2 regions of the Luteimonas campi genome follow, and region 1 is predicted to be linked to the other one. Evidence: riboswitches for the same ligand, from Rfam matches in the RefSeq annotation. Region 1 holds a riboswitch; the other holds the start of a gene.
The links. A riboswitch is a leader RNA that binds a small molecule or an ion and turns the genes downstream of it on or off. The one in region 1 is predicted to bind cobalamin.
Positions count from the first base shown of each region.

Region 2: linked by a shared signal. The riboswitch ahead of metE (5-methyltetrahydropteroyltriglutamate--homocysteine S-methyltransferase) and the one ahead of ACQYVW_RS15955 (TonB-dependent receptor domain-containing protein) in region 1 are both predicted to bind cobalamin.

Region 1 covers NZ_JBNWEM010000006.1:114,534-122,152, reverse strand. The annotation lists gene dinB (DNA polymerase IV) at 1-299, shown strand, start outside; gene gph (phosphoglycolate phosphatase) at 352-1,014, shown strand; gene ACQYVW_RS15960 (hypothetical protein) at 1,108-1,587, shown strand; gene ACQYVW_RS15955 (TonB-dependent receptor domain-containing protein) at 1,645-3,513, opposite strand; cobalamin riboswitch at 3,624-3,856, opposite strand; gene ACQYVW_RS15950 (TfoX/Sxy family protein) at 3,959-4,336, opposite strand; gene ACQYVW_RS15945 (GAF domain-containing protein) at 4,333-4,815, opposite strand; gene ACQYVW_RS15940 (TMEM175 family protein) at 4,858-5,631, shown strand; gene bioD (dethiobiotin synthase) at 5,628-6,305, shown strand; gene ACQYVW_RS15930 (efflux RND transporter permease subunit) at 6,363-7,619, opposite strand, start outside.
Region 2 covers NZ_JBNWEM010000002.1:892,671-900,289, forward strand. The annotation lists gene ACQYVW_RS08880 (fructose bisphosphate aldolase) at 1-328, shown strand, start outside; gene pncA (bifunctional nicotinamidase/pyrazinamidase) at 373-999, shown strand; gene metE (5-methyltetrahydropteroyltriglutamate--homocysteine S-methyltransferase) at 1,028-3,316, opposite strand; cobalamin riboswitch at 3,442-3,671, opposite strand; gene purU (formyltetrahydrofolate deformylase) at 3,858-4,709, opposite strand; gene ACQYVW_RS08900 (DUF2789 domain-containing protein) at 4,800-5,057, opposite strand; gene ACQYVW_RS08905 (acyl-CoA thioesterase) at 5,142-5,543, opposite strand; gene ACQYVW_RS08910 (thioredoxin family protein) at 5,540-5,890, opposite strand; gene ACQYVW_RS08915 (flavodoxin) at 5,862-6,344, opposite strand; gene ACQYVW_RS08920 (ribonucleotide-diphosphate reductase subunit beta) at 6,549-7,619, opposite strand.

The sequences.
Region 1 (7,619 bases):
ACGTGCGGCGGATGGCCGAGAAGGCCTGGACCGCCACGCGCAAGACCCCGCGCGTGGGCCGTACCGTGGTGCTCAAGCTCAAGACCGCGCAGTTCCGCATCCTGAGCCGCAGCCTCACGCCGGATGCGCCGCCGGCGTCGCTGGACGAGTTCAGCACGATCGCCCTGTCCCTGCTCGGCCGCGTGGCGCTGCCCGAGGCCACGCGCTACCGCCTGGTGGGCGTGGGCCTGTCCAACTTCCAGGATCCGGCGGAGTACGCGGTCCAGGCCCGGCTGTTCGAGGCCGCCTCCAGCGCCTGACCGGCCCGCGCCGGGCGAATACACTGGTCCGCCGGCCGCCGGTGCCTAGCGCATGACGTTCCCCTTCCACGCCGTCCTGTTCGACCTCGATGGCACCCTGATCGACAGCGCAGGCGGCATCGCCGAGGCGGTGAACCGCACCCTGGCCGACCTGGGCCACGCCACCCAGGACGAGGCCACCGTGCGTGGCTGGATCGGGGATGGGGCGCGCCTGCTGCTGCGGCGCGCGCTGGAACACGCCGGCGCCGCCGTGCCCGAGGGCGACGCCTTCGAGCGCGCCTACGCCTTGCTGATGCGCCACTACGGCGATTCGCTGCCGCGCCAGGCGGTAGCCTACCCGGGCGCGGCCGAGGCGATGCGCGGGCTGCAGGCGCGGGGCGTGCGGATCGCGCTTTGCACCAACAAGCCCGAACGCTTCATCGCCCCGCTGCTCGATGCGCTGGGCTGGCAGGACAGCTTCGAGGCGATCGTCGGTGGCGACAGCCTGCCGGAGCGCAAGCCGGAGGCGCGCCCCTTGCTGCACATCGCCGAAGGATTCGGGCTGGAGGCGCGCGCGTGCCTGATGGTCGGCGATTCGCGCACCGACGCCGATGCCGCGGCCGCGGCGGCCATGCCGCTGGCCCTGGTGGACTACGGCTACCGCCGCGACTTCGATCTCGAAGCGGCCGGCGCCTGGCGCGTGGTCGCCGACCTGCGCGCGCTGTTCGAGGGCTGAGGCCGCGGCGCTGTCAGCAGGTGCGCCAGGCTGCTGACAACACCTCCACCCGGGACGGCGCTAGGCTCGCAGGCGTGTCACCGGAGGAGATGCATGGGCACGATCCGACAGGGGGCCGCAGCCGAGCTGTGGCAATCGGCGATCCGTGAAGCCTGCCGCGAAGGCTGGCCGGAACTCGATGAAGCGCAGGAGAGCTACCTGGTCTTCGTCCTGCTGCGCCACCAGCGCGATGCGCGCCTGCTGGCGCGCATCCAGGCACTGGAATGGCTCGACGCGCAGCAGCAGGCCGGAAGCGTGCGCGCCGACGCGCTGCGCGACGTGGGCGACCGCTGCCTGCTGGTGGCCGGGCTGTTCCCGGCGCTGGCCCGGCGGCGCCGGGTAAGCGTGGACTACTTCGTGGACCTGGGCCGCGGCGCCTACCAGGGCGTGGCCGATGCCGGACGCGACGCCTATGCCGACCTGTTCGCGCGGCTGGCCGACAGCTATCGCGACCTGGTCTCGGTATTGCGCGGCGTGCGTGGCGGGCCGGCCGCAGCGCGGGTGCTGTCGCCGGCGGGCGCGCTGCTCCACTGAGCAAAGGCGGCGCGGACACCAGGGCGCCCGCGCCGCCTTCGCCGGACGGCGTTGCGATCAGCGCGGCATCGGCCGCCAGCGCAGCGTCAGCTGGTATTCGCGGCCGGGCTGGTGGTACCAGGCGACGGTCTCGTACTCGCGGTCGAAGACGTTGCTGGCGCGGGCGAGCAGGGTCCAGTCGCGATGGAAGGCGTATTCCAGGCGCAGGTCGGTGGTCGCGTAACCGCCGAGGCGGACGCTGTTGGCCGCGTCGTCGTAGCGCGCGCCGGCGCCGCGCACGGTGATCCCCGCCCGCACCGGCCCAAACCCGCGGTCAAGTTCGATGCGGCCGGTATTACGCGCGCGCCGCGCCAGGATGCGGTCGTGGTGGACGCCGCCGCTGCGGTCGCGGGGGTCGGCATGGCTGAGCTGGGCGGACAGCTCGAAACCGGCGAGGCGGGTATCCAGACCGAGTTCCGCACCCCGGATCCGGGCCTGGTCGATGTTGCTGCCCACGCCCAGGAAATCCGGCGGCGGATACACGAACACGATCAGATCGTCGATGCGGCTCTCGAAGACATCCAGCGACCAGCGGTGGCTGGCGGTGGTCCGCGAAAGACCGAGGTTGAAGCTGCGCGAGGTCTCCGGCTGCAGGCCGGGGCTCTCGGAGCCCGGGTAGTACAGATCGTTGAAGGTCGGGGCCTTGAACCCGGTTGCCGCATTAGCCGACAGCTGCAGGCCGCCGCCCAGGGTCTTGCCCCAGCCGAGGCCGCCGGTGAGGTGGTTGCCGAACTGCGCATTGTCGTCGTTGCGCAGGCTGGCCTGGAGGCGCTGCGTGCCGATCCGGCCGTCGTAAGCCAGGAACAGGCCCGTGTTGTCGCGGTCGTCCACGGTGTAGGGCACCAGGCTGTCGACCCGGTCGTGGAGATGGTCGAGACCGACGCTGAGCAGGTGCTGCGGCTTCAGGCGCAGGTCGGCCTGCAGCGATGCGCTGTCGCGGCGGGTGACGAAGACGCTGCGCAGCGCTTCGCCCTGGTAGTCGTCGGAGCGGTCCTGGTTGCGTCCGAGCGCGGCGGTCAGCGCCAGCCGGCCGTCCTGTGGCGCGTGCCGGAACTTCAGCCCGGAAACCTGCTGCCGCACCCTGGAGCGGTTGGTCCAGGATCCGTCGAACTCGGTCTCGCCATCGGCCTGCAGGAAGTGTCCCTCGACATCGGCGCTGTCGCCCAGGCGCAGGCCGCCGCGCAGGCCCAACGACACGTTGCGAGCGCCGTCGTCGTCGGGTTCGTCGGCAAAGCAGCCCTGGAACAGCGCGCCGGAGCCGCGGCAGGCGTTGAAGCCGTCGGTCGAGTCGTAGGCGCCATGCACCCCCAGCCAGCCGCGCTCGCCGCGCAGGTCGAAGCCGGCGCTGACCTCGCGGCTGCGGTGGCTGCCGAGGCCCAGGCTCAGCTGCGGCGACAGGCCGGGGGCGGCCGCGCGCCGGGTGAAGATCTGCACCACGCCGCCGATCGCCTCCGATCCGTACAGGCTCGAGCGTGGCCCGCGGATGATCTCGATGCGCTCGATCTGCGCCAGCGGCAGGTCCTGGATCGCCGGCATGCCGGCGGTGGCCGAGTTGATCTTGATCCCGTCGAGCAGGACCAGCACGTGGTCGGATTCGGCGCCGCGCAGGTACAGGCTGCTGAGCTTGCCGCGGCCGCCGGTGTTGCCGACATCCACGCCGGCACGCCCGCGCAGCAGGTCGATCAGGTCGCGCGCCTGGCTGCGCTCGATCTGGTCGCGGTCGATCACCTCGGCCGGAACCAGGCTCTCGGACAGGCGCACCTGGGTACGGGTGCCGGTGACGACCACTTCGTCCAGGTCGACGGCCGATTGCGCGGCCGACGCCGCGGGCAGGGCCGCGGCAAACGCCGTGGCCAGGGACAGGGAAAGCAGACTACGGCTCAACATCGCAACGGCTCCATCGCGCGCCCCGCGCGCCTTGCATGGCATGGAGTTGCGCGGGAGGACGGCGGACGGGCACGCGACGCGCACGGCACGCCGCGACGCCCTCCGCATCGCAACCAGTGGGCTCCAGGGCCGGTCTCCGGACTCGCGGGTGGGGCGTGTTGTCGCCCCGGCCGTCGCGCCTTCCCATGCAGTGCACAGTGGCGGATGCGGCGGCCGTACTCGCTTACCGTTGCGGGGGCAGTGCCGGAATGGCTGCGTCGCGTGTGGCGACGCCGGCGTCACCGGCTTCCCGTTTCAGCCCTTGGACGAACGTCCGCGGGCCACCCTGGAGCAGCGCGCATTGTACGGGAGCGCGCTGCGGACCGGGTACGGAACGGGCGATATGGACGGCGGCGGGCTTTCCGCGCGCGTCCGGCGCGGAGCCCGGCACGGGCGGCCAACGCGATCAGTCGCGTTCGTCGCCCGCGGGTTCGTCGAGGAAACCGAACGATGCGGACGGCGCCTCGTCCTGGTGATGGGTGGTGGTCACCGGCGCGGCCGCGGGGCGTCCGCGTGGCGGCGGCAGCTCGGCGGTGGCCGCCTCCACCGCGGCCACCAGTTCGGCGCGTCGCGCCTCGGGCACGTCCTGCCAGTGGCAGTCCTGCATCGCGCCTTCCAGCGCGTAGAGCATGTTCAGGCTTGGCTTGAAGCCGGCGCGCTTGACCCGCATGAACGCGTCCACCGGCCCGGCGGCGACGAGGTCCTCGTTGGTCCGAAGGCCGACCTGGCGCAGCCAGGCGGCGGACTTCGGGCCGATGTTGCGCATCTTCAGCGGTGCATTCATGGCAGCGATTGGACGTAGATGCGGGCGATGGCTTCCAGCCCCTCCTGGTCTTGAACGTCGAAACGGGCCGGGTCAGGACTGTCCAGGTCGAACACGCCGACGAGGCTGTCGCCCTGCACCAGCGGCACCACCAGCTCCGAGCGCGACGCCGCGTCGCAGGCGATGTGCCCCGGGAACGCGTGCACGTCCTCGACCCGCTGGGTCTGGCGACTGCGTGCGGCCGCGCCGCAGACCCCGCGATCGAGCGGGATCCGCACGCAGGCCGGAAGACCCTGGAACGGCCCGACCACGAGCTCGGTGCCGTCGAAGAAATAGAATCCGGCCCAGTTCAGCCGCGGCAGCGCGTGGTAGACCAGCGCCGAGAGGTTGGCGGCGTTGGCGATGCGGTCGCGCTCGCCGTACAGCAGCGCGCGCGCCTGCTCGGCGAGCTGGGCATACTGCTGCGGCTTGTCGCCGCTTAGACTGGCTGCAGTGAACATGCGGCCAGTGTAGCAGCGCATGCCGCGCGCTCCGGAGGATGGATGGACCACCTGCAGCAGTTGCCACGCGACGCTTCCGGCTTCCGGCTGCGCGGCGTGCAGGTCACGCGCCTGGAGACCTTCGTCGATGCGGCTTTCGCGTTCTCGCTGACACTGCTGGTGATCGTCACCAGCGACCTGCCGCAGACCGCCGCCGAGCTGCACGCGGCGCTGCGCAAGGTGCCCACCTTCGTCGCCTGCTTCGCGGTGCTGACGATGTTCTGGGCCGCGCACAACCGCTGGAGCCGGCGCGTCGGCCTGGAGGACGCGACCGCGACCGTGCTCAGCCTGGCGCTGGTGCTGGTGGTGATGGTGTACGTCTATCCCCTGCGGATGGTGACCTCGAGCTTCCTGTCCCTGCTCACCGGCGGCTGGCTGCCCAACGAGCTGGGCTTTGAGCCGGCGCGCGCGATGCGCGACCTGCAGACCACCTTCATCGTCTACAGCCTGGGCTTCGGCCTGCTGGCCTGGCTGCTGTGGCGGCTCAATGCCCATGCCCTGCGTCAGGCCGACGCGCTCGGCCTGGACGCCAACGAGCGCCACCAGCTGCGCACCGAGGTCGGCTCGCACGCGATCCTCGCCACCGTGTCGCTCGCGGCCTTCCTGCTGGCCTTGTCGCTTTACGTGCGCGATCCCGCGCTGCGCGGACCGATGCGCGCGCTGGGGGGCCTGCCGATGTGGTGCTACGCCACGCTCGGGCTGTGGATGCCCTGGTACCACCTGCGGCGCGAGCGGCAACGACAGGCCGTGTCGCCGCCCCTGGACGCGACCGCATGACGCGCGCCTGGTTCGTCACCGGCACCGATACCGGCGTGGGCAAGACCTTCGCCTCGGTGGCGCTGCTGCACGCGCTGCGCGAACGCGGCCTGCGCGCGGTCGGGATGAAGCCGGTGGCCAGCGGCTGCGAACCGGGCGCCGACGGCTGGTACAACGAGGACGCGCTGGCGCTGCAGTCGGCGAGCGATCCGGTACCGGCCTATGCCGACGTCAACCCCTTCGCGCTGCCGGTGCCCACCGCGCCGCAGCTGGCCGCGCGCGATGCCGGCGTCGTGGTGGCGTTGCCGCCGCTGCTGGCGGCGTTCGACCGGCTGTCGGCCAGCGCCGAGGCGGTAGTGGTGGAAGGCGCCGGTGGCTGGCTGGCGCCGATGGGCGACGGTCTGGAGCAGTCGGCGATGGCGCGCGCGCTGGGCGGCGAGGTGCTGCTGGTGGTCGGGTTGCGGCTGGGCTGCCTGAGCCATGCGCGGTTGAGCGCCCGCGCCATCGCGGCCGACGGCTGCCGGCTGGCGGGGTGGATCGGCAACCGCGTCGATCCGGCCTTCGACCGGGTCGACGATTACCTGCAGCTGCTTGGCGACGCCCTGCCCACGCCCTGCCTCGGTGTACTTGGCCACGGCGTGGACATGGGCGTAGCAGCCGCCTCGCTGCGCCTGCCCGGCGACCGGCCCGCCTGAGCAGCGGCCCCGCGGCGTCATGGGCGTGGCCCGGCGTACCGGGCCACGCCTTCCGGCTCAGCCGTGCTGCGGCCGTACCGCCGCCGTCCCGTCGCTGCCGGCCGCCCGCGCGCGCGCCCCGTCGTGCGCATGGTCGCGCGCCAGATACAGGTAGAACGCCGGCAGCACGAACAGGGTGAACAGCGTGCCGATGGTCATGCCCGACGCGATCACCGTGCCCATCGAGAAGCGCGAGGCCGCGCCCGGGCCCTTGGCGATCAACAGCGGGATCATCGCGAACACCAGTGCGGCGGTGGTCATCAGCACCGGGCGCAGGCGGATCGCGGCGGCCTGTTCGATCGCCTCGCGCTTGGACATCCCCTGCTCCTGCAGCTTGTTGGCGAACTCCACGATCAGGATGCCGTGCTTGGAGATCACGCCCACCAGGGTCACCAGGCCGACCTGGGTGTAGATGTTGATGCTCATGCCGGGGAAGGCCTCGATCCCGGCGAAGCCGAGGATGCCGCCCACGATCGCCAGCACGTTGAGCGTGAGCAGCGCGCCGCAGATCGCCATCGGCACGGTCAGCAGCATGATCGTGGCGTCGCGGAAGCTTTCGAACTGCGCGGCCAGCACCAGGAAGATCACGATCAGCGCCAGTCCCAGGGTCAGCAGCATCGCCGCGCCTTCCTGCTTGAACTGGCGCGACTCGCCCGCGTAGTCGACCGTGTACCCCTGCGGAAGCACCTCGCGCGCGGCCTGGTCGAGGATCTCCAGCGCTTCGCCCTTGCTCACGCCGGGACGCGGGGCGAAGGTGATCGACACCGAGTTCAGCTGCTGGAAGCGCTTGAGCGACTGCGGCTGCGCGCTCTCCCGCAGCGTCACCAGGGTCGAGAGCGGGATCAGGTCGCCGTCGCGGGTGCGGGTGTAGTAGTTCTGCAGGTCCGAGGCATTGAGCCGGTCGCTGCGCTGCACCTGCGGGATCACCAGGTAGGAACGGTTCTGCATCGCGAAGCGGTTGGTGTAGCCGCCCGAAAGCATCGCCGCCATGTCGGCCGCGAGCGTGCGCATGTCGATGCCCAGCGAGGCGGCCTTGTCGCGGTCGATGTGCACCTCGATGCGCGGCTTGTCGATCTTCAGGTCCTTGTCGAGGAAGATGAAGCGCTTGCTGGCCATCGCCCGGCCGAGAATCTCGTCGGCCAATTCGCTCAGCTGGGCCAGCTCGCCCACGCCGCCGATGATGAACTCGCCGCCGCCGTCGCCGCCGGCGCTGGGCAACGAAGGCGGCACCAGGGCGAAGGTGTTGAGGCCGGTGACCTCGCCGATCTTCGGCTG
Region 2 (7,619 bases), on a different contig from region 1:
GGCGATCGAGGTCGCGCTCAAGCAGGGCCTGCTCGCGCGCCTGGACAAGATCGATCCGGCCACCCCGGTGATGCTCAAGCTGACCCTGCCCGAGGTGGACGGCTACTTCCAGGAACTGGTCGACCATCCGGCCGTGCTCAAGGTGGTGGCGCTGTCGGGCGGCTACAGCCGCGACGAGGCCAACGCCCGCCTGGCCCGCAACCCGGGTGTGATTGCCAGCTTCAGCCGCGCGTTGACCGAAGGCCTGAGTGCGCAGCAGGACGATGCGGCCTACAACCAGGCGCTGGACGCGTCGATCGAGTCGATCTACCAGGCTTCGATCGCCTGACGCACGCGGAGCCCGGCATCGCGCCGGGCTCCGAGGGCTGACCGATGTCGCAACATCCCGACACCACCGCCCTGCTCGTCATCGACCTGCAGCCGGACTTCATGCCCGGCGGCGCCCTGCCCTGCCACGAGGGCGATGCGGTGGTGCCGGGCATCGCCGGACTGCTGGCCTCGCGCCGCTACCGCACCGTGGTCGCCACCCAGGACTGGCATCCGCCGGGACACGCCTCGTTCGCTTCCAGCCATGCCGGCCGCCGGCCGTTCGACACCGTCGAACTGCACGGCCATCCCCAGGTGCTGTGGCCCGACCACTGCGTGCAGGGCACGCCGGGCGCGGCGCTGGATCCGCGCGTGGACTGGAGCCCGCTCGACCTGGTCCTGCGCAAGGGCAGCAACCCCCAGGTCGATTCCTACAGCGCCCTGCGCGAGAACATCGGCCCGGACGGCAGTCGCCCGCCGACCGGCCTGGCCGGCTGGCTGCGCGAGCGCGGCATCGAGGAGCTGCACATGTGCGGCCTGGCGCGCGACTACTGCGTGCTGTGGTCGGCGCAGGATGCGGTCGAGGCCGGGTTCCGCGTGCGCTTCCTGTGGCAGCTCACCCGACCGGTGACGCCGGAGGGCGACGCACCCACGCGCGCCGCATTGAACGCGGTGGGTGCATCGCTGGCCTAGGAGTGATCCGGCCGGGAGGCCGTGGCGCCTACGCTGCGGCCTGGCCCGAGCGCAGCGCCCGGGCCGCCGCGACCATCGCCTCAAGCGCGGCCATCGTTTCGGTCCAGCCGCGGGTCTTGAGCCCGCAGTCCGGATTGACCCAGAGCTGGTCGGCAGGGATGACCGACATGGCCTTGCGCAGCAGTTCGCTCATTTCCCGGCGGTCGGGCACGCGCGGCGAATGGATGTCGTAGATGCCCGGTCCGATCGCATTGGGATAGCGGAACCGCACGAACGCATCCAGCAGTTCCATGCGCGAGCGGGAGGTTTCGATCGAGATCACGTCCGCATCCATCGCCGCGACCGCGTCGATGATGTCGTTGAACTCGGAATAGCACATGTGGGTGTGGATCTGCGTGCAATCGCCCACCGACGCGGTGGTGATGCGGAAACATTCCACCGCCCAGCCGAGGTACTCGCCCCAGTCCTGGCGCAGCAGGGGCAGGCCTTCGCGCAGAGCGGGTTCGTCGACCTGGATGATGCCGATGCCCGCCGCCTCCAGGTCCTCCACTTCGTCCCGCAGGGCGATCGCGATCTGCCGGCAGGTCTCGGCGCGCGGCTGGTCGTCGCGCACGAACGACCACTGCAGCATCGTCACCGGGCCGGTGAGCATGCCCTTCATCGGCCGGCGCGTGAGCGACTGCGCGTGCGTCGACCAGCGCACCGTCATCGGCGCGGGACGCGACACGTCGCCGTAGATGATCGGCGGTTTCACGCAGCGCGAGCCGTAGCTCTGCACCCAGCCATTGCGGGTAAAGGCGAATCCTTCCAGTTGTTCGCCGAAGTATTCGACCATGTCGTTGCGTTCGAACTCGCCGTGCACCAGCACGTCGATGCCGAGACGCTCCTGGGCCTCGACGCAGCGCGCGGTCTGCGCTTCGAGGAAGGCCTCGTACGCCGCCCCGTCCAGCCGACCAGCCCTGAACGCGGCGCGCGCCTTGCGAATCTCAGGGGTTTGGGGAAACGACCCGATCGTTGTGGTCGGGAATGGCGGCAGCTGCAGGCGGTCTTGCTGCAGCCTGCTCCGCTGGGCGTAGGGCGTCGCGCGGCGGGTCTCGTCCGGCGACACGCCGGCGACCCGCGCGGCCACCTCGGGACGGTGGACACGGCGCGAGCCGCGGCGGGCCTGGAGACGCTCGCGCGCGAGCTCCAGCGTGGCGCCGGCCGATGCGAGGCCGTTCACGGCGTCGGCCATCACGCGCAGCTCGCCGATCTTCTCCCTGGCGAAGGCGAGCCAGCCGCGCAGTTCGCCCGCCAGCCCGGTTTCGAGGCTCGCGTCGATGGGGACGTGCAGCAGCGAACACGAGGGCGCCACCTGCAGACGGTCGTTGCCGATTCTGTCCGCGGCCGAGCGGACAAGCGTCACCGCCCGATCGAGATCGGTCCGCCAGATGTTACGCCCGTCGACAACCCCCAGCGACAGCACACACTCCACGCGCAGTGCGTCCAGCACCGCGTCCAGCTGCTCGGGCGCACGCACCAGATCCACGTGCAGGCCATCGACCGGCAGCGATGCGGCAAGCGGCAGGCGCGGTCCGAGCGGCCCGAAATACGTCGCCAGCAGCAGCTTCGGCCCGCCGGCTTTTGTGAGCACAGCGTAGGCATGCTGGAAGGCCTGGGCCGCATCTTCGTCGAGGTCGAGCACCAGGCAGGGCTCATCCAGTTGCACCCACTCGGCGCCCGCGCGTCGCAGCGCAACCAGCAGTTGCGCGTAGACAGGCAGCAACGCCGGCAGCAGCTCCAGCGGCCGACTGCCATCGACGCACTTGGACAGCAGCAGGAAGCTCACTGGACCCAGCAGCACCGGGCGTGCCTTCGCGCCTGCGTCGCGCGCCTCGATGAACTCGGCGACCGGCTTGTCGCCGCGCAGCCGGAACGACTGTCCAGCCTCGAGTTCCGGGACCAGGTAGTGGTAGTTCGTGTCGAACCACTTGGTCATTTCCAGCGCAGGCAGGTCGAGCCCATCGCGCTGGTCGCCGCGCGCCATCGCGAAGTAGCCGCGCAGGGGGTCCGATTCGAGCAGCGACCTGTAACGCTGCGGGACGGCGTCGAACAGCACGGCCGTGTCGAGCACGTGGTCGTACAGCGAGAAATCGTTGCAGGGCACGACGTCCGCGCCAGCGGCGTGCTGGAGCTGCCAGTGCCTCAGCCGGAGCGTCCTGGCCTGGTCGTGCAGCTGTGCGGCGGTGGCGTCGCCGCGCCAGTAGGCTTCGACAGCCTTCTTCAGCTCCCGTCGCAGGCCGATGCGCGGGAAGCCCAGGTTGCATACGGTGGTCATGTGCGTGTCATCCTCGATTCGTGGTCGCCCCCTCGGGCGATTCGGAGCCGTGAGACACGCGCGAAGACACGCGCCCGGTCGACGGGCACGGCTCCCCGCACCTCCCACGGGCGCCAGGTCGACGGAGATCGTTCTCCGGCCAGGCAGGTCTTCGGACTCGTGGACACAGGACGGTTCTCGCCCTTCCTACTGTTCGCCGCTTCCCGGGCATGGCCCAGTGCTTCATGGCGAAGGTCGTTTCCACATACCGCTGCGGGGCAGTGCCGGCTTCGACCCGGGGGTCCTACCGGCTTCCCTTTTAAACATATCGCTTTATCGAGATTAAGCGATACATACCTTGGCGGCGTGGACGGTACGCCTGGTTGGGGCGTCGGTCAAGGCCGGACCCTCCGGACGGGCGGGACCGCGCGATCTTCGTCTGGACCCGGAGGCGCCGTGCAGCACGCGGCGGACCGTGCTGCGGCCCCCGGGTGCCTCGGAATATGCGTCGCTGCGAACGCGATGCTGTGGATCTGCTGACGCGCCGCGCAGCGTGGGGACCTCAGCGGAACACCACCGTGCGATGGCCGTTGAGCAGGATCCGGTGCTCCACGTGCAGGCGCACCGCGCGCGCCAGCACGCGCGATTCGATGTCGCTGCCGATGCGGATCAGCGCCGCCGGCGTCATCGCATGGTCCACGTGGGCCACGTCCTGGTCGATGATCGGGCCCTCGTCGAGGTCGGGCGTCACGTAGTGCGCGGTGGCGCCGATGATCTTGACCCCGCGCGCGTGCGCCTGGTGGTAGGGCTGGGCGCCCTTGAAGCTCGGCAGGAAGCTGTGGTGGATGTTGATCGCGCGTCCGGCCAGCGCCGCGCACAGGTGCGGCGAGAGGATCTGCATGTAGCGCGCCAGCACCACCAGGTCGATGCGCTCGCGCTCCACCAGGTCCAGGATCCGCTGTTCCTGCGCCTCGCGTGTGGCGCCATCGACCGGGAAGTGGTGGAACGGCACGCCGTAGCTGCCGGCCAGCTGGGCATAGTCGCCGTGGTTGGACGCCACCGCCGCGATGTCGGCGCGCAGCTGGCGGCTGTGGGTGCGGAACAGCAGGTCGTTGAGGCAGTGCCCCTGGCGGCTCACCAGCACCAGCAGGCGCGCGCGTCGGCGCGCGTCGTGCACGCCCCAGTCCATCGCGTGGGCCGAGGCCAGCGGCACGAAGGCCGCGCGCACCGCGTCGATGTCGCCGGCCTGCGGCACGTCGAAGTGCACGCGCAGGAAGAAGCGCCCGAACTCGGCATCGCCGAACTGCTGCGCATCCAGGATGTTGCAGCCGTGCTCGAACAGCAGGCCGGACACCCGGTGCACGATGCCGGTGCGGTCCGGGCAGGAGAGGGTGAGGATGTGGTCGCGGGGCATTGCATCGCGCTGCGGCGGGCGGGCGCGGGACTATGTCACAGGGACAAGGGCGCCCGCAGCTTCGGTTGCGCCAGCAACGAAAGGCGGCGGTCAGGACCCGGCCTGGGGCTGGACCACGTCCTCGTGCAGCGCCTCGTTGAGCTGGTCGACCACGATGGCCCACTTCGCGTCGGCGCCGATGCTCTCGGCCAGGAACTGGCGCTGGCCGGCGTTCCAGAACGGCGCCTCATACACGTGCACATCGCCGGCCAGCCGATGCGCCGCGATGAAGCCGGCGATCGCCGCCGGCGAGGCGTCCAGGCCAAGCTGCTCGAAGAGGTGGGTCATGCTGGGGGCGGTCTCGTCCACGCGCGCGTTCCGGATCGGCGGCCGGGCGATCCGGCGGGCCGGCAGGATCGCCGCGGCTGCGGCAAGGCGGCGTGAGCGCCCGGCTCAGCACGCCGGCAGCGGCGGTACCTGCGAGGGCCTGCCGTCGCGGTCGAGCGCGATCATCACGAATCGTCCGCGCGTGCACAGCGTGCGCGTACCGCTGAGCAGGTCCTCGGATATCACCTCGACCTCGACCTGCATCGAGGTGCGGCCCACCTGCGCGACGCGGGCGATGGTCTCCACCAGCTCGCCCTGGCGGATCGGCAGGCGGAAATCGACCTGCTCCGAGCGCGCCGTCACCACGTTGCGGCGCGAGTAGCGCGTGGCGGCGATGAAGGCGGCCTTGTCCATCCAGGCCAGCGCCTGGCCACCGAACAGCGTACCGAGGTGGTTGGCATGGTCCGGGAACACGATCTCGAGCATGCGCGCCTCGGTGGCCGGCACGCCTGGCGCCGCGTCGCTCATGCGCCAGCCGCCTCGGCCAGCGGCAGCCACATGCGCACGGCGCGCTCGATCTGGCCCGGCGCCTGGAAGCCCGGCAGGCGCGCGACCTCGGCGCCGTCCCGGAACAGCGACAGAGTGGGCGTCTGGCGCAGGCCCAGGCTGCGGAAAAACGCCTCGCCCACGGTTTCCAGCTTGACCTTCAGCAGGACCAGGCCCGCGGCGGCCTCGTCGCCGGCGAACTTCTGCAGCGACAGGTCCAGCATCCTGCAGCCGGGGCAGTCGTCCTTGTGGTAGTCGACCAGCAGGCGGGGATGGGCGGCGAGAGTGGCGCGGTAGTCGTCAGGCGACGACGCGTGCAGGGTCAGCATGGCGGGCGTTCTCGATGGAAGTGAGGAGGCGGTCGGTCCATTGCCGGATGCGCAGCGCGTCGCGCTCGCCGTGCGGCATCTGCTCGACCTCCAATGTCGGGTAGGGCGAGTCGAAGTAGCGGGCGATACGGCGCACCGCGCCGCAGTAGTAGGCCTCGCCCCACTGCGTCTCGCCGGTGCCGAACACCGCGAGCCGCGCGCCCGGCTTGCCGACGGCCGTAACCAGTTCGGCGATGAAATGTTTCATCTCCGCCGGCGTTCGTCCGGCGTTGTCGGTCCAGCTGCCGAGCAGGTAGAGGTCGTGGCGCGGACCCTCGCCCGCGGCCTCCAGTCCGGCGATGTCGGCCTCGATCCAGGTCACCGTGTGGCCCCGGACCTCGCAGCACGCACGCACCATGCGCGCGACATCGCGCGTATTGCCGCTCAGGGACGCGAAGGCGATGAGCACCTTCATGGCGTCAGCGCCCCGATACACATCGTGCTCGCCTCCCAGGTACGGCTTCCGCCTCCCGCATGCGGCTTTGTGGGAGCGCGCTTGCGCGCGAAAGGCTTAGGCGCTCTGGAGGGAATTCGCGCGCAAGCGCGCTCCCACACGAGGCCGGCTCCCACATGAGGCACGCTTCCACATGAGGCTGGCTCCACATGAGACGGCTCCCGCTCACAGATCGTCGAAGCCGTTGTCGAGGTTGGTCTTCTTGTAGGACGCGTTGCGCATCTCGAAGAAGTCGGTCTTGGTTTCGGTGAAGTTGTCGGCGTAGGCGCGGATCCAGGGCATCACGTTCTCGCTGGTCTCCGGATAGATCGACGCGATGCCGAGCATGCCGGCCATCTTGTTGGCGCGGTACTTCACGTAGCGGATCATCTCGTCCACGTCGATGCCGTCGATGCCGTCGAGCACTTCGCCGGTCCACTGCGTCTCCAGCTCGATGGCATGCGCGAAGGCCGAGTGCACGTAATCGGTGAGCTCGTCGGTCTGCAGCTCCGGGTTCTCGCCGACGATGGCGCGGATCACCTCGCTGATGAACTTGGTGTGGGCCAGCTCGTCGCGGTTGATGAAGCTGATGATCTTGCCGGTGCCGGCCATGCGGTTCTGCCGCACCAGGTTGTAGAAGTAGGCGAAGCCGGAATAGAAGTTGATGCCCTCCAGGATCGAGGACTGGATCAGCGAGCGCAGCAGGGTCTCGGCCGTCTTCTCGCGCATGAACTCGTCGTACGACGCCATGATCGGCGCGTTGCGCCTGAGGATGGTCGGATGGGTGCGCGCGATCTCGAAGATCCGGTTCTGGTTGGCCAGGTCGGTGATCGAGGCCAGCACATAGCTGTAGCTCTCGTTGTGGATCACTTCCTGCTGGCCGATGATCGCGGCATTGGCGTGCGCGGCCGGGTCGGTGATGTACTCGGCCACGTTGTAGATGAAACGCGTCTGCGGCGAATCGAGCGTGGCCAGCAGGCCAATGATCGAGTCGAAGGCGTTCTTCTCGCGCCCCGACAGCTCGCCGTACTGGCGCGCGTCGCTCTTCATGTCGACCTCGTCCGGGATCCAGAAGTTGGTCGAGAGCTCCTTGTAGGCGCGGTAGAACGATGGATAGGGGATGTCGTTCCAGTTGAGGATGCCCGAGGTGAGGCCATTGATGATGCCGGTCGAACGGTTGGGATGGCGCGGCTCGAGGATACGGATGCGTTCGAGCGGCGTGGCGGCGCCAGGCGCTGCCGGTGCGATGGCGTTCAT